3 regions of the Pseudobacter ginsenosidimutans genome follow, and region 1 is predicted to be linked to each of the others. Evidence: riboswitches for the same ligand, from Rfam matches in the RefSeq annotation. Region 1 holds a riboswitch; each other region holds the start of a gene.
The links. Region 1 has a riboswitch for S-adenosylmethionine ahead of FSB84_RS28225 (SusC/RagA family TonB-linked outer membrane protein). Riboswitches for the same ligand answer to the same signal wherever they lie in the genome.
Positions count from the first base shown of each region.

Region 2: linked by a shared signal. The riboswitch ahead of FSB84_RS12870 (RteC domain-containing protein) and the one ahead of FSB84_RS28225 (SusC/RagA family TonB-linked outer membrane protein) in region 1 are both predicted to bind S-adenosylmethionine.
Region 3: linked by a shared signal. The riboswitch ahead of FSB84_RS01470 (trans-sulfuration enzyme family protein) and the one ahead of FSB84_RS28225 (SusC/RagA family TonB-linked outer membrane protein) in region 1 are both predicted to bind S-adenosylmethionine.

Region 1 covers NZ_CP042431.1:7,223,208-7,228,955, forward strand. The annotation lists gene FSB84_RS28205 (serine hydrolase domain-containing protein) at 1-123, opposite strand, end outside; gene lpdA (dihydrolipoyl dehydrogenase) at 405-1,808, shown strand; gene FSB84_RS28215 (hypothetical protein) at 2,025-2,504, shown strand; gene FSB84_RS28220 (hypothetical protein) at 2,549-2,986, shown strand; SAM riboswitch class I at 3,202-3,308, shown strand; gene FSB84_RS28225 (SusC/RagA family TonB-linked outer membrane protein) at 3,618-5,748, shown strand, end outside.
Region 2 covers NZ_CP042431.1:3,159,362-3,165,109, forward strand. The annotation lists gene ilvN (acetolactate synthase small subunit) at 1-427, shown strand, start outside; gene ilvC (ketol-acid reductoisomerase) at 478-1,557, shown strand; gene ilvA (threonine ammonia-lyase IlvA) at 1,841-3,097, shown strand; SAM riboswitch class I at 3,211-3,355, shown strand; gene FSB84_RS12870 (RteC domain-containing protein) at 3,677-4,252, shown strand; gene FSB84_RS12875 (RNA polymerase sigma-70 factor) at 4,388-4,948, shown strand; gene FSB84_RS12880 (FecR domain-containing protein) at 4,961-5,748, shown strand, end outside.
Region 3 covers NZ_CP042431.1:369,053-374,800, reverse strand. The annotation lists gene FSB84_RS01480 (homoserine dehydrogenase) at 1-1,161, opposite strand, end outside; gene queF (preQ(1) synthase) at 1,201-1,641, opposite strand; gene FSB84_RS01470 (trans-sulfuration enzyme family protein) at 1,654-2,841, opposite strand; SAM riboswitch class I at 3,089-3,209, opposite strand; gene FSB84_RS01465 (porin family protein) at 3,311-3,952, opposite strand; gene FSB84_RS01460 (OmpA family protein) at 4,084-4,761, opposite strand; gene uvrA (excinuclease ABC subunit UvrA) at 5,113-5,748, shown strand, end outside.

The DNA.
Region 1 (5,748 bases):
GTCTGCAAAATTGTGGTACACTGCTTTGAACAGGTAGGTCTTCCCACTCACCAGCGCATAGCCGGAAAAAACAATCAGCACCAACAGGATGAGATAGAGTAAATAACGAAGGATTCTTTTCATATTACCTTAACTTGATTGAACAAGTTAACAAATAACAATGACAAGATTATCCTGGTATGGTTCAGTATGAATCCGGCAGTTGAGCAGGGTCGGCATTCTGAACAGAATTATATTGATTTTTTTTGTGCAGATCGAAACAAATCGGGGCTATCCTTCGTTTTTTGGGTTTTTTGGCTTTTTGGACTAGTTTCGCGGGTCGTAAGAAAACCTTGCTGCCCAATGAGGAACAGGTGCTTATCGAACAGAACTGAAATCATCATTATAAAAATCTCGAACCGAATATGGCATACGACGTAATAGTTATCGGTAGCGGCCCTGGTGGATATGTGGCGGCTATCCGTGCATCTCAGCTTGGATTAAAGACCGCTATCATTGAAAGGGAAAGCCTGGGTGGCATCTGCCTCAACTGGGGTTGTATCCCAACCAAGGCCCTCCTGAAGAGCGCATCGGTAATGGAATATATCAATCATGCAAAGGATTTTGGTATTGAAGCTTCCGGTAAGCACGATTTCGCTGCTGTTATCAAGCGTAGCCGCGGTGTGGCTGATAAGATGAGCAAGGGCGTTCAGTTCCTCATGAAGAAGAACAAGATCGATGTGATCCCGGGCAATGGCGTACTGAAAGCAAAAGGCCAGGTGGAAGTTACTGCTGCCGATGGTAAGAAACAGATCGTTGAAGGAAAACATGTAATCATAGCAACCGGCGGCCGCAGCCGCGAACTGCCTGCCCTGAAACAGGATGGCAAAAAGATCATCGGCTATCGTGAAGCCATGACATTGCCCACACAACCAAAGAGCATCATCGTGGTTGGATCAGGCGCTATCGGTGTTGAGTTCGGTTATTTTTACAATGCCCTCGGAACAAAAGTTACCATCGTGGAATTCCTCCCGCGCATCGTTCCTGTTGAAGACGAAGACGTATCGAAAGAACTGGAAAAGAATTTCAAGAAACAAGGCATCGAAGTAATGACCAATGCTGAAGTAACTTCTGTAGATACTTCAGGCAATGGCGTGAAAGCGAAAGTGAAAACTGCCAATGGTGAAGTGGTGCTCGAAGCAGACGTACTGCTCAGCGCAGTTGGTGTTGCCGCCAATATCGAAGGCATCGGACTGGAAACTCTCGGCATCAAAACCGATAAAGGCCGCGTTGCTGTAGATAAATATTATCAAACCAATGTTCCCGGTTTCTATGCGATCGGCGACTGCGCCCCCGGCCAGGCTCTCGCACATGTTGCCAGCAAAGAAGGCATCATCTGTGTGGAGAACATTGCCTACAACGAGAAAAAATACAACCACCAGCCTGAAGCGCTCGACTATGGTAACGTACCAGGATGTACTTATTGCACACCTGAGATCGCTTCTGTTGGCTTCACAGAGAAACAGGCGAAAGAAGCCGGCTACGAGATCAAAGTGGGCAAATTCCCGCTCAGCGCATCCGGTAAAGCTTCTGCAGCAGGCCATACCGAAGGTTTCGTAAAAGTGATCTTCGACGCCAAATACGGCGAATGGCTCGGTACTCATATGATCGGTTACAATGTAACGGAGATGATCATCGAAACAGTGGTAGGCCGCAAACTGGAAACCACCTACCATGAAGTGCTGAACAGCATCCACCCACACCCCACCATCAGCGAAAGTGTGAAAGACGCTATCGAAGTGGCGTATGGCGAAGCTATCCACCTCTAATCGTTTTATACAGCATATTGAAGCCGTTCCCGATGGGAGCGGCTTTTTTTTGCGTACAGGCCGGCCAACTGTTAAATCTGTCTGAAAGGCTGGTTTATGATTCTTTCACGCATACTGATCACGCTATCCTGCCGTTATTCGAAAAGCAGGTACGGAGCGGCACTTGCGTGTCTGCCCGATATTTCATATTTTAAAACCGAAAGCAACCTTCAGCAAATGAGCATCTTAAAAGCATTGGGGGCTAGCTTTATCCTTGCACTGACAACTCCGGTTGGAATGGCGCAATCGTCCCCCAACCCAACAGCAGACAGCATCAGATATTTTCTGGTGAACGCAGTGGAAAGACCAGCAATTGTAAACCCTAACGGATGTCGTGAACCGAAAATGATCGGGATCGGTTTGCAATCGCAGTCGGCAAATGTGTACTGCCCCGGTAAGGCAACAGTGATCACCACTTTCGAGATAGAAGGAACATATGCCGTAATGTTTAAAACCGACTCCACCACTTTTTGGGTAGTGAGCGATCTGAAAGATGTACAATTGAAAAAAGGAGAAACAGTTGAAAGAGGCGCTTTCATAGGTGAAGCCGCATGGAATGAAGACACTCAAAACTACGAATGTGATCTCTTACTGAACCTTAAAAAAACAAATGCGAATCGTGAAAAGATGGAAGAATACCTGAACAGGATGAAATAGCATGATCAAATCCAAACAGACCGAACCCTGATAAGCCTATAACCATGATCAACAAGCGCTTTTCCATTATTGCAGCAATGGCTATCATCTGCCTGATTGCCTGCAACAAGATCAAATCCGGCAAAGAGATGCCTGGCCAGGAAACAAGCTATATTAAGAAACTTGGTCTGCTGGATAAGAATGAACAGATCATAAAATTCTACTCCAATTACAAGTTTAAGAATGCAGGGAATTTCTTCACGGAGAAACGGATCGCGAAGTATTGGATAGACGAACATGATAGCAGCAAAACTCAGATCGAGTATGCCTTTTATGAAGATATCAAATCGATAGACAGTATCACGAATGTACCTTCCACCTATTGCCCGTATTTACTTGTAACCAGGAAAAATGGAAGCACTTTCAAAGTGTTTGTCAATGGAAAGAAGCGGGATGTGATCGTTTTCTTTGAAGATGCAATGAGAATGATTGCAAAGAGATAGAAAGATCAGGGGCCCCATGCCGAGCAGGTCTCATTGCAAAAGACACTGTGAGGACTCGAAAGCGACAAACAATTTCACTCCAACCATTTTTCCTGAACAGTTATTCCTTGAATATGACCATTCAAATATCTTTTCGGCAATCATTACCCTACTTTTTTGGTGGACTAACAATTGCATTTTATATTTGCACCCTCAAACATCAGTTCTTTCACAACAACTTATCCAGAATAGACCGAGGGAAGGGCCCTGAGACGTCTTGGCAACCTGTACCAACCAGGTATAAGGTGCTAATTCCTGCTCCTGATCAGGAGAAAGATGAGGTAGTTGAAAACTTCCTGCAAATCTGTTTTACTTCCGTTGCATCACTTTCTGGTAGATTGTTGTCTAAATAAAAGTCACATTGAAATGAAAACTGTATTGTCCACTCTGCCACTTTTATGCACTTCACATAACCGCATGCAACTTAGTTGTTGTTGCTGCTGTATGCGGTAGATACTACCACCCATCACAACTTGAACACAAAGTAAGAAACTGAAACGGGACTAACTGTCCTGTACAACCGATGTTTTGCCATAAACCGGACATTGCACCGGAACGGGAATTTCATGTCTACTATTAATATAAATAAGTTATGCTTAAGAAAAATGTAACCCTTCTGCTGACATTGCTCATCAGCATCGGGCTATACGCACAAAAAAGAACCCTGCAGGGTGTTGTGCTGACTGCCGAAAGCAAGCAACCCCTCGAAGGGGCCACTATCACAGTGAACAGATCATCCCTTATCACCACTACAGATCAACAGGGAAAATTCAAATTGGAACTGCCCGACGGAAAAGCAGTGCTTTCCATCTCCTTTGTAGGAAGGGAAACCATTGAAGTGGATGCGAAATCAGATAACAATATCACCATCCTGCTGAAGGCATCCAATTCCACACTCGAAGAAGTGGTAGCCGTTGCCTACACAACTGTAAAACGCTCCGGCTATCCCGGCGCAGTAAGTGTTATCGGATCAGACAAGATCAATAACCGCCTTACGCCCAACCTCACCAATGCATTGCAGGGACTGGCGCCGGGCATTCAAACCACTTCCGCAAATGGTCAACCAGGAAATAACTCTGCTATCCGCATCCGCGGTGTGGGCTCTATCAATGCCAGCAGCGCTCCCCTCTTCGTGATCGATGGCGCTCCGTATGATGGAGACATCAATGCAATTGATCCGGCGGATATTGCATCGGTCAATATCCTGAAAGATGCCGCTGCAGCCAACCTCTACGGATCCCGCGCCGCCAATGGCGTGATCATCATCACCACCAAACAGGGAAAGAAAGGTGAGGACATTGCCGTGAACGCCACCCTCAACCAGGGATGGAGCAGCCGCGCCGTTAAGGACTACGACAAGATCGGCACCAATCAGTACTTTGAATATTTCTGGGAAGCGCTGCGCAATAAAGCCATCACCAACGGACAAAGCGCAGAACAGGCTGCTCAAACAGCAACCAACAATCTTGTATCAGAACTCGCTATCAATCCTTATGGCGCAAACTATCCAACTCCTGTTGGATTGAACGGCAAGATCGTGGCAGGCGCAACGCCACTCTGGAACGACGATTGGGAAGACGCCATGCTTCAACCAGCCAAATACACACAGGCACAGGTGAATGTAAGCGGGGGATCGGACAAGACCACTTACTATATCGGTACCGGATATACGAATAATGAAGGCGCCTTTCTCGGCTCCGGTTTCAAACGCTATAATTTCAGAAGCAATCTCACCATCCAGGCTAAGAAATGGCTGAAGGTTGGATTGAACCTGAATGGTAGCTCCACTTCGCAGGACTATCCGGTTTCTGCAGACAGCCGTCAGGCCAACGTGGTATTGTTTGGCAGGACCATCCCCAGCTTCTACCCCATCTACCAGCGCAATCCTGATGGCAGCTACAAGCTGGATGCAAAAGGTCAGCAACAATTCGATTACGGCACTTACAGGCCCAATGGCGCATTGCCACGTTACAACCTGATCGGATCACAACCATTGAATAAATCAAGGTACACGCGCGAGAACATTTCTGCCAGGACCTTCCTGGAAGCAGCCATCCTCGCCAACCTGAAAGTAAAGACCAGCTTCAACCTGGATTATATCAACGCCAATTCGCATTTCTATACCAATCCCCTGGTGGGTGAGGATGCAGGCATCGGAGGCTCTGTGAGCAAAAGCAATAGCCGCTTCCTCAGCTATACGTTCAACAATATCATTACTTATGATCTGGACTTCCAGTCGGGCCACCACCTCAACCTGCTGGCCGGCCAGGAATTCTACCAGCTCAATACCGGCGACCTCAGCGGCAGCCGTCAGAAATTCACGCTGGCCGACCTCTATGAACCAAACGCTGCTTCACAGCTGAATGATTTCACTGGTAACTCTGATGAATATGCGAAACTCAGTTTCTTCGGGCAGGGCCAATACAATTATCTCGGAAAATATTTTGCTACCGCATCGATCCGCCGCGATGGCAGCAGCCGCTTTTCTCCCGATTCCCGCTGGGGTACTTTCTGGTCTGCCGGTGCAAGCTGGAGATTGTCTGAAGAAGAATTCCTCAAATCCGTGAACTGGCTCAGCTCGCTCACGCTCAAAGCCAGCTATGGCGCTTCCGGTAACGACGCGCTCACAGGTTATTACAACTACCTGGCACTTTACGCCATCAAGAACAATCTCGGTAATGGCGGTATCATCACATCGAGGCTCCCCACACCCGACCTTCGCT
Region 2 (5,748 bases), 3.7 Mb from region 1:
ATTCGAGGAGGTGGTGAAGAAGCTGGTACGCCAGATCGAGAAGCAGGTGGAAGTATTGCGCGCCTACTACAATACCGGCGACGAGATCGTATGGCAGGAACTGGCCATGTACAAGGTTCCTACAGACGAGATCGCAGAAAAAGTAAAAGTGGAAAGGCTGCTCCGCGAGTACGGTGCACGCGCTGTTGTGATCCGTAAGGATTACACCGTGTTTGAGACCACTGGTCACCGCGAAGAGACCGATAAGCTCATCTCCGTACTGGAACCTTATGGGCTCATCGAGTTCGTAAGGAGTGCACGTGTGGCCATCATCAAGGCCAGCAGCGGCTTCCACGAAAAGCTGAAAGAATTTGAAGAAACCGTTCCCAGCGAAGAAGTGGTGGAGAACGAGTTCCTCAATCGCAATGACGAAGTATTCACAATGTAATTTCTATAACAAGCAACCAAGCTTTCTAACAACCATAAACAATTACGACAATGGCAAAACTCAATTTCGGCGGTGTTGAAGAAAATGTAGTAACCCGCGAAGAATTTCCTCTGGCCAAAGCGCAGTCAATCTTAAAGGATGAAGTAGTGGCCGTGATCGGTTACGGTGTGCAAGGTCCCGGACAAGCCCTCAATCAAAAAGACAATGGTGTGAATGTGATTGTAGGCCAGCGCAAGAATTCAAAAAGCTGGGATAAAGCCGTTCGTGATGGTTTTGTTCCCGGTGAAACCCTCTTCGAGATCGAAGAAGCGCTGCAACGCGGAACCGTGATCTGCTATCTGCTCAGCGATGCTGCACAGATCGCCATGTGGCCTACAGTAAAGAAATATCTGACTCCCGGCAAAGCCCTGTATTTCTCTCATGGCTTCGGTATCACTTATAATGATCAGACCGGTATCATTCCTCCTGCTGATGTGGACGTGTTCCTCGTAGCGCCCAAAGGTTCCGGTACATCACTCCGCAGGATGTTCCTGCAGGGCCGTGGTCTGAACAGCTCATACGCTATCTTCCAGGATGCAACAGGCCGCGCTTTTGAAAGAGTGGTGGCGCTGGGCATCGCTATCGGTAGCGGTTACCTGTTTGAAACTGATTTCAGGAAAGAAGTATTCTCCGATCTTACTGGTGAGCGCGGCACCCTGATGGGCGCTATCCAGGGCATCTTCGCTGCACAGTACGAAGTGCTGCGCAAAAAAGGTCACACGCCATCTGAAGCATTCAACGAAACTGTTGAAGAGCTCACACAATCCCTGATGCCATTGGTGGCTGAGAACGGAATGGACTGGATGTATGCCAACTGTTCTACCACTGCTCAACGCGGTGCACTGGACTGGTGGAAAAAATTCCGCGACGCTACACTGCCTGTATTCACTGAGCTGTATGAGAGTGTGGCAGCTGGTAAAGAAGCAGCCCGTTCTATCAGCAGCAACAGCCAGGTTGATTATCGTGAGAAACTGGAAGCAGAACTGAAAGAGCTCCGCGAAAGCGAACTGTGGCAAGCCGGTAAAACAGTGCGCAGTCTGCGTCCTGAAAACCAGGCGGCGCAACCTGCAAAAGCAGTAGCGGCCAATTAAGATTTTTTGCAAGGGTTATGCGGCGGCTGCCTGTGGCCAGCCTGCGGAATGGGGGGCTTCAGACCCCGGACCAACGGAACTGTTCACGGCAGTTGTCCGCCCCGCCCCTGCAATGATTGATGTAGTTTCGGAGAGCAGTCGCTCGCGTCCCCGCGAGTGACATTTATTGGCTCGCCTCTGGCGGGCACCGTGTCGCCGGAGGCGACAAAATAGTTGTCACTCGCGGGGACGCGAGCGACTGCACCCAAAAATGGCGGGCAGGCGCCTGAACCTGCAACAAAACATGAGCACTACTACAAACCTGATGGCGGCCCTCGAATTCCACAAAGCGGCTATGCGCCTGCGCAAAGTGGTGAACAGAACGCCCCTTCAGTATTCGCATAATCTAAGCCGTAAGTACGGGGCCCAGGTATATCTCAAGCGTGAGGATCTGCAGGTGGTGCGCTCCTACAAACTGCGCGGCGCCTACAATATGATGAGCAGCCTTGAACCGGGGGAAATGTCCAAAGGCGTGGTATGCGCAAGCGCCGGTAACCATGCACAGGGATTTGCTTTCTCCTGTAAAAGACTCAACGTGAAAGGTGTGGTGTTCATGCCCATCATTACACCCAATCAGAAGGTTTCACAAACCAAGATGTTCGGGGAAGATAATATCGAGATCAGGCTCGTTGGCGATACCTTCGACGATTGCGCTGCAGCAGCACGCGCATTCACTGAAGCCAATGGCATGACCTTCATCCCGCCATTTGATGATCTGCGCATCATTGAAGGACAGGGAACCGTAGGGCTGGAGATCCTGGAAGACCAGAGCGAAGTGGATTTCCTCTTTGTGCCCGTTGGCGGCGGCGGCCTCAGCGCCGGTGTTGGGTCTTACTTCAAAACCTATTCACCCAAAACAAAGATCATTGGCCTGGAGCCGGAAGGTGCACCCAGCATGAAACAGGCGCTGGAAGCAGGTCACCCGGTAACGCTTGATAATATCGAAAGATTTGTAGACGGCGCTGCCGTGAAAAGAGTAGGGGAGATCACCTTCGAACTATGCCGGGAAGTGCTCAGCGAAATGCACCTGGTGCCGGAAGGAAAAGTTTGTTCCACTATTCTCAAACTTTATAACGAAGATGCGATTGTGGTAGAGCCCGCAGGAGCACTCAGCATTGCTGCGCTGGACGACTATGCTGCACAGATCAAAGGGAAGACCGTGGTTTGCGTAGTGAGTGGCAGCAACAATGATATCGACCGCATGCAGGAGATCAAGGAACGCAGCCTTCAGTACGAAGGACTGAAACATTATTTCCTCATCCGGTTTGCCCAAAGGCCCGGCGCGCTGAAAGAATTTGTGAATCATGTACTGGGACAAGAAGACGATATCACCAGGTTTGAATATTATCAGAAACACAATAAGGAAACCGGACCTGCTTTGGTTGGGATCGAGCTCCGGAAGCGGGAAGATTATGATGCATTGCTGAAGAACATGCAGCAATACCAGATCAATTACACTGAGCTGAACAAAGACGATACGCTCTTCGGATATCTGGTGTAACAGGTTCTCTGGATAAAGGCAGGATTTAGTGTTGTAATAACACAATAAAAAAATTTTCGGGAAGTATATGAATCCACGAGATTCATGTATATATTTGCCACGTTCTAAGGAATAACTTATCAAGAAAGGCAGAGGGAAACGGGCCCGATGACGCCTTGACAACCTTCCAACAGAGCAGACATAGTGCATCGTCGTTTGTATAACTGTTGGAAAAGGTGCCAATTCCTACCCCCTGCCATGATGGGGGAAAGATAAGTCAGAGTATAGCTTTGAATGGTGAATATGCCTGTATGGGCATTCCTATATAATTGAAGCTCGTCTGACTATATATCAGATGAGCTTTTTTGTTTGCGCCTCCTCTGAAACCCAGTACCGGGCGCTTACATGTACGTTTGTTTAATAGTAGATTTTCTCATGTGACCGTTTGGTCTAACCAGGGATTGTTTTTACTTTCCCTGCTTTTTTTTAGAACCGCATTCACGTAGGGACAGTTGTAACAGGTTATTACACTTTGGTCAGGGTAATACGATGTTTCAAAGCGAAACAAAGGGCAAGTACTTTGCTTTAACTGTCTGAGCTATGAGAGAACAATATCGTCAACTGTATGAAAAAATGCTGGTTGAGATGGAAGACTGCGGTAAACGGTATGCCACTGAGAAAGAACAGATCGAATGCTGCTTTCAAACTTGCGAACGTAACTGGAATGCCTTACTGCAACTGCTGGATCATCGCCAGTTCCGCACCATCAATGATGAGATCTGGTTCTTCAAAACAGTGAAGCCGGCCTTTACCGGAATGCTGGAATACTTTGCACTGGTGTATAAAGCTGCGTTGTTCCACCCGGAATCAGGCAGCGATGTACAGGAGATCAGTAATTTCTGGAGAAAAGAGCTACGCCACGCCGAAAAATTCCTCGAAGAGAACGAACAATTCTATCACTATTACAAGACGGGCAGAACTGAAATGGACGAAGTTTATTTTGTCCGTACAGTCCATCCGCAAGATCCCTCTGTGCCCGTTGCATACAGAAGTCATCACGGGACCATCTCCTTTCACAACAACTCTTCCCACGACGGCCTGTTCGCCGCCATCCAGGCCCGCGACAAATACCTCAGCTACGTAAAACGAAAAATTCAAACGGTTGAATCACAGTAAGTTTGATGTTGTGCCGCTATTTTTTTAGTTAAACCTGCATACTGCCATAGGGGTAAGCCATTTTCCGGTTGTCATATTAATAAAGGTCAATTGGGCGAAGCAGTTATCTTTGGCGCCAGATTTCAAAATCTACGAATGGCAGTATCGGAAGCAGGGAGTACACACTTGCTGGGCACAGCATTTGAGAATGTTTTTAAAAGTCATTTTAAGAGCCTTCACTCCTATGCATATACGATAGTTAAAGATGATATGGTTGCTGAAGAGATGGTCCAGAACGTATTCTGCAAGATCTGGGAAAAGAAAGGACATCTCGAGATTGAAACTTCGCTCACCGCTTATCTGTACAGGGCCGTTTACAACGAAAGCCTGAATCACATCAAACATCAGAAAGTAAGATTGGCCTATCAGGCGCATGCCTCTTATCAAATGAAAGAGCAGACTGATTCTGCTTCAAAAAAAGTATTGTTGAGCGACCTTGAACAAAAGTTGCGGAAAGCCATGAGCGAGCTTCCGGAACAATGCCGCACCATTTTCCAGATGAGCCGTTTTGAAGAACTCAAATACCAGGAGATTGCCGACCGGCTGGGCATCTCCATCAAAACCGTAGAAAACCAGATGGGGAAGGCACTCAAATTGCTGCGAAGCAAATTGATAGACTTCCTGCCACTGTTATTGATAATCCTGACCAACCTCTAAAACGAAAACTGATTGAATGCCGAATTTTACAATATAAGTGATGACCTGCTGGTGAAATACCTGTTGGGTGAGGCGTCTGCCGGTGAACGGAAAGAGGTGGAGCAATGGATCGATGCCAACCCTGACCATCAGCGTTATTATGAGCAGTTCAAATTCATCTGGGACGAAAGCCAGGAACTGGCAGCCAAAAGTTCCGTGAATGAGAACGATGCCTGGAAAAGATTCCAGCAGCGGATCAGTGGCGAAGAAACCCGCCCCGTAATGACCGTGGTGGAACCCGCACGCACAAAATGGTACGATACGCGCATAGCCGCCGCCGTTATCATGCTGGTGGGAGTGGCCGCCCTGCTCTTTTTTATTCTTGTGCCATTCAAGTCCAATAAACAAGTAGTGCTGGCCACGCAAACCCAGTCAAAGGCCGAAACACTGCCCGATGGTTCGGTTGTTACCCTCAATAAGAATTCCACCATCTCCTATGCAGATGCTTTCAGGGGAAAGGACAGATCTGTGAAACTCAATGGCGAAGCCTTCTTTCAGGTGAAAGCAGATAAAGCGAAACCATTCATCGTTACCATCAATGATGTTACCATTACTGTTCTGGGTACTTCCTTCAATGTAAAAAGCAATAAAGGGAAAACGGAAGTGGTGGTGGAAAGCGGAATGGTGAAAGTGGAGCACGCTGCAAAGTCCGTGCAGCTGAAGCAAAAAGAAAAACTGGAGATCGAAACCGGTGATACGGTTCTGGTGAAGGAACCTGTAACAGATCAGTTCTATAAATTCTACCGGACACGCGAATTTGT
Region 3 (5,748 bases), 940 kb from region 1:
GTTTTCTCTCCACCAGCTATTGCTGCGCAGCTCATCGAAGCTCAGCACGCCAACCAGGTATTTTCGATCGGTTTCTGCATGCCATTCTTCGATCCACTCGAACTTGTCTTTGGGGATGTATTTCCAGTCGTCGAAGCTAACGTATACGCGCACGTAGAAATCGTTGGTGAGTTCCTGCGGAGTATGGTGGTAGAGTTTTTTGTATTCGTATTTGTACTGGTAGCGGAGTGCGGAGAGGTCGCTCAGTACAGCGGATGCTGTAGGGAAGCTGCCTGCGCCTTTGCCGTAGAAGAATTGTTTGTCGGCAAATCCGCTCTCGATCACCACACCATTGTATTCGTTCTTAACGAAAGCGAGGTGGTCGTCATGTTTGATGAATTGTGGCAGTACAAAGGCCGCCACTTTTCCATTCTGTAATTTTTTTGCCTGGGCTACCAGTTTGATATCGTAATGTTTTTCGCGGGCAACATTGGCGTCTCCTGCCTGTACGTTCTGGATACCATTGAACACGATATTGTCGGGATGTTCGATGATGCCATAAGCGTGCGTGAGAAGGAAGGCCCATTTGTTCACGGCGTCATATCCTTCCACATCCAGTGTGGGATCGGATTCAGCAAAGCCGAGCTGTTGCGCCAGGATGAGAGCATCGCGGAAGCTCAGGTTTTCTTCGAACATCTTGGTGAGGATGAAGTTGGTTGAGCCATTCACGATAGCCTTGATAGAATGGAGGAGATCGTTATCGTAATACTCTTCCAGGTTGCGGATCACGGGAATAGACGCACAGGCGGCGGCTTCGCAGAGGAAGGAGCGGTCTGTTTGTTTTTGCAGTTCCAGCAATTCAGGCAGGTGTTCTGCAATCATTTTCTTGCTGGCGCTTACAACATCTTTTCCATTCTTCAGAGCAGTGGAAACGATATGGAAAGCATTCTCGGATTCATTGATCACTTCCACGATCACATTGATCTCGGGATCATTGAGCAGAACGTCTTTATCTGTTGTGAAGAGAGAATCGGGTGCGTTGCGTTTCTTTTCCGGGTTCTTGATACATACCTTCTTTATGCTGGCTTTCAGTGAAGGCGTTTGCTGCAGCACTTTGTAAAGTCCTTCGCCCACTACGCCAAAACCGAATAAGCCGATCGTCAATTGTTTGTGTGCGTCCATCGTTGATGATTATATATTGAGTGTTTTATTAGATACAGATTACATGGTTACTTCCCATTCGTCTTCAATGAGTTTCCAGTCATTGAAGGCTTCTTTTCCGCCGCGGATCTTCCAGTCTGAGTCGATAGTCAGCTTGGAGCTGATGCCGCCTCTGGGATTGCAGATCATTACGAGCCGCATTCGCGCTGGTTCGTAAGCTGCCTGGAGATCATCATAAATGATATTGATCAGTCGCTCGTAGGAGGCAACGATGTTTCGCAGCTGGAAGATGTATTGTTTGAGTGATTTCAGTTCTATCACTTTTTTTCCGGGATAGAAGGTGAGGTAGATCACTGCAAAGTCCGGTTGCTCTTTTACACCGAGGAAGGTGAATTCGGGGATTTTGATCTTGATCTCGTACGCCTGGTCTGTAGGGTTCGGGATGCCTTTCAAAATGGTCCGGTCGATGTCTTTGTACGTTTTGATTATTTCCTGGCTCATAATATTTGAAACTTAACAGGCTGCTACTTGATGAGTATTTGATTTTTCGAGTTTGGCAGCGCTGGTATTGAATGCTTGATCGAGATCGCTGATCAGGTCCTGAACATCTTCGAGTCCGAGACTGAGTCTGATGAGGCTGTCTGAAACACCCGCCGCCTGGCGCTTTTCAGCGGGGATGGATTTATGCGTCATGCTGGCCGGATGGCTCACAAGGCTCTTGATGCCGCCGAGGCTTTCGGCCAGCTTGAATAATTTAGTGGATGTAACCAGTGCAGTGGCTGCATCGAGATGGTCCTGCTTCAGTGAGAAGCTTACGATACCGCCAAAACCTTTAGATTGCTTTTTAGCTGTTGCGTGATTGGGATGTGATGCGAGGCCGGGATAATACACTTTGTCAACTGCAGGATGCTGCTCCAGGTATTTTGCAATTGCGAGTGCGCTTTCACTGTGCTGGCGGATGCGGAGGTGTAATGTTTCGATGCCGCGGATCACCAGCCAGCTGTCGAATGGCCCGAGGATATTACCGGTTGCATTCTGATAGAATTTGATGCGTGCGCCGAGCTCGGGATCCTTGGTTACTACCAGTCCGGCGATCAGATCGCTATGGCCTCCGAGATATTTTGTGGCAGAGTGTACAACAATATCGGCTCCGAGCAACAGCGGTTGTTGCAGGGCGGGAGTAGCGAAAGTATTGTCAACACAAAGCCAGGCATTGCTTGCTTTGGCGATCTTCGCAATGGCTTCGATGTCTGAGATCTTCAAAGTGGGATTGGTAGGTGTTTCCAGCCAGATCAGTTTTGTTTTTGGTGTGATGGCATCCAGTACTTTGGCGGGATCGGATGTGTCAACAAAATTGATCTTGATACCGAATTGTTCATACACCTGTGTGAAGAGGCGGTAGGCGCCGCCATAGATATCATCTACAGCAACGATCTCGTCTCCTGTTTTGAGAAGTTTGGCAACGGCGTCGATGGCTGCGAGACCTGATGCGAATGCGAGGCCGGTTGCGCCGCCTTCGAGCTGCGCGATCAGTGATTCCAGTGTGGCGCGTGTGGGATTACCGCTGCGCGCATAGTCGTACCCTTTATTCACACCCGGTGCATCCTGCACGAAGGTGGAAGTCTGATAGATGGGCACGGATACAGCTCCGGTCAATGGATCAACGGGGATGCTGTGAATGAGTTGTGTTGTCGCTTGCATGATAAACAGTTTTTGTGATGAGTGCTTTTGTTGTTGTGTTTTTTCAGTCAGCACCATCGTTGATGATTGTTGAATAAACAGTGTTCTGCGACAGCCATTATCAAGAGTGGAGAACGATCGGAGAGCGTTGATTTGCGGAGATACCGGAGCTGGCAAGCGTGCCGGTAGGGGCAAAAAAAAACTCTTCCGATAGTCAGGAAGAGCTTTTCAATATGTTTTGAGGTCGTATTGTTTGAAGCTATTATCTGACTTATCAGTCCGTTGTTAAACGGTGGTATTGGCACCTTTTTCTTTCCGGCATTGCTGTCGTAAAGAATAGGTTGTCAAGGCTTCATCGGGCCATTTCCCTCTGCCTTTCTTGATAAGAGATGTAAAAAGAACTGGTGCAAAGATAATGAGCAAATCGAAATAAACAAAAAAACCTGGAGACCGAAGTCTCCAGGTTGTTATTACGGCGGAATGAGACCGATTAGAATCTGTAGCCTACAGATACACCAAATGAAGTATTTTTCATTTTGGTGTCATCCAGCTTTTCGCCCTGGAATTTTGGGGACAGGTTTGCCATACCCAACTGAGCGTTCAACTGAACTGAGAATTTGTTGGTAAATTCATAACCAAACAAAAGGTTTCCACCGAAGTCGAGACGTTTCATTGAATACAAATATTCATTCTCATTCTCAACATCATTGGTGAATTCAATATCCATGTCATCTCCATCTCCTTTGAATTTACCGCCTACAGCGATTCCAAGATAGGGGCCTACACCAAGGAGAAGCCTGCCTGTTCCAACTTCTGGTTTATACAGGAAGTTCACAGGAACTTCAGCATAGGAGATGTTGATTTTTCCATCGCCTTCGTCTGCTTTCGCTCCTTTTGTGCTGAACAGAACACCTGGCTGAATGAAGAATTCATCTGCAAGAGGAATTTCAGCGTTCACACCTACGTGGAAACCAGCTTTCATTTTGAGATCTAGATCATTTCCTCCAATCTCGCCATTCAAGTTAGTGAAGTTCACACCTGCACGAACACCGAAAGTGGTTTTGTTCTGTGCGGTTGCTGCACCTGCCATCAGAGCTAAAACTGCGCTAAGAGCCAAAAATTTCCTTTTCATTTTTTGGTTTTTTTATTTAAGAATTGAAATTAGGGCTGGATTATAAATAAGTAATTGATCTCGGATGCCCTGTTTAATTTCAATTTTCCCATGTTAATAAGCACAATATGCAAAAACGTATAATATGCTAATTAATTGTTCGATTCTTTCTTGGCATCAGATTTCATTTTCTCGTTGGCTGTGATCAGGAAGTTCACGCGACGGTTTTGTGCGCGGCCTTCGTCTGTGTCATTGGTAGCCACGGGAGCTGATTCACCATAACCTTTGGTAGTTACACGGCCTGAAGCAACACCATTCCTGGTGAGGTAACCGGCCACTGAAGTTGCCCTTCTCTGGGAAAGCTGCATGTTGTACTCATCGGTACCTCTTGAATCAGTATGCCCCTGAACCTCGATATTGGTATCAGGATACTCTTTCAGGATCTGAACCAGTTTGTTCAGGCTGTTCTCTGTTGCAGGAGTGAGGTCTGCCTTGTCGAAACCGAACAATACGGCATTCTTGTCTGCAAACTCAACAACGATACCTTCGCCAACACGCTCAACGGTAGCACCTGGTACTTCGTTCTTGATCTCAGCAGCCTGTTTGTCCATTTTCTTACCGATCACAGTACCGGTTACACCACCTACTGCAGCACCAATGATAGCGCCCAGTGCCGCATTACCTGCCACTTTACCGATGATGGCACCTGCCGCGGCGCCACCTGCCGTTCCGATCACTGCTCCTTTTTGAGTTTTGTTCATGCTGCTGCAGCCAGCTAATAAAACTGATGCTGCCATAAGTCCTGTCAGGGTGTTTTTAAGTAATTTCATAGTCTTTTTTTTTAATGTAATCAAGGTAACTTTCTAATGAACTGAGTGTTCGCTAATTATCAGAGCGGGCTTTATGATGCTGCAAAACTCATCAAAATTAGTTACAATCCGAAAATCAGAATATCCACCTGATCTTGAAAACTCATCCTTGCGCTTTCAATTTTTGTACCACATTCCCATTTTGTCACCTATCTCATTGAACCTGAATGCTAAAAAGTAGTAAGACTTCTACAACTTTTCCGCCCGCCTTTTGTTCTTATCTTTGATGTTTTCCCGGTTGGGACTGCAATTTGTGTATATATCTCACTAAAACCTCATCCCGGAAAAAATTTAAATACAGCCTCTGCAATTATGGCAAATGTGAAAGTAAACAAGGCAGTGTCAGGTGAAAACGGACAAAATAACGGAACCACACAGCAGGAAATGATCGATGTCTTTGGAGCCCGGGTACACAATCTCAAGAATATCGACATCAGTATTCCAAAAAATAAATTAGTGGTGATCACAGGTATCTCCGGCAGCGGAAAATCATCCCTCGCCTTCGATACCATTTATGCCGAAGGGCAACGCCGCTACATGGAAAGTTTCGGCGCTTATGCCAGACAGTTCATCGGCGATATGGAAAGACCGGATGTAGATAAGATCACCGGGCTTTCCCCCGTTATCTCCATCGAACAGAAAACCACCAATAAAAACCCGCGCTCAACCGTAGGCACTATCACCGAGGTATACGATTTCATGCGTCTCCTGTACGCACGTATCGGCGAAGCTTACAGTTACAATACCGGGAAAAAAATGGTGAAGTTCTCCGAAGAGGAGATCGTGAGCAACGTGTTCCAGCGTTTCACCGGAAAAAAGATCACCCTCCTGGCTCCACTTGTGCGTGGCCGTAAGGGACACTACCGCGAGCTGTTTGAAGATATCCGTAAGAAAGGGTACCTCAAGGTGAGGGTAGACGGTGAAGTGAAAGACCTGGTGCCGAAGATG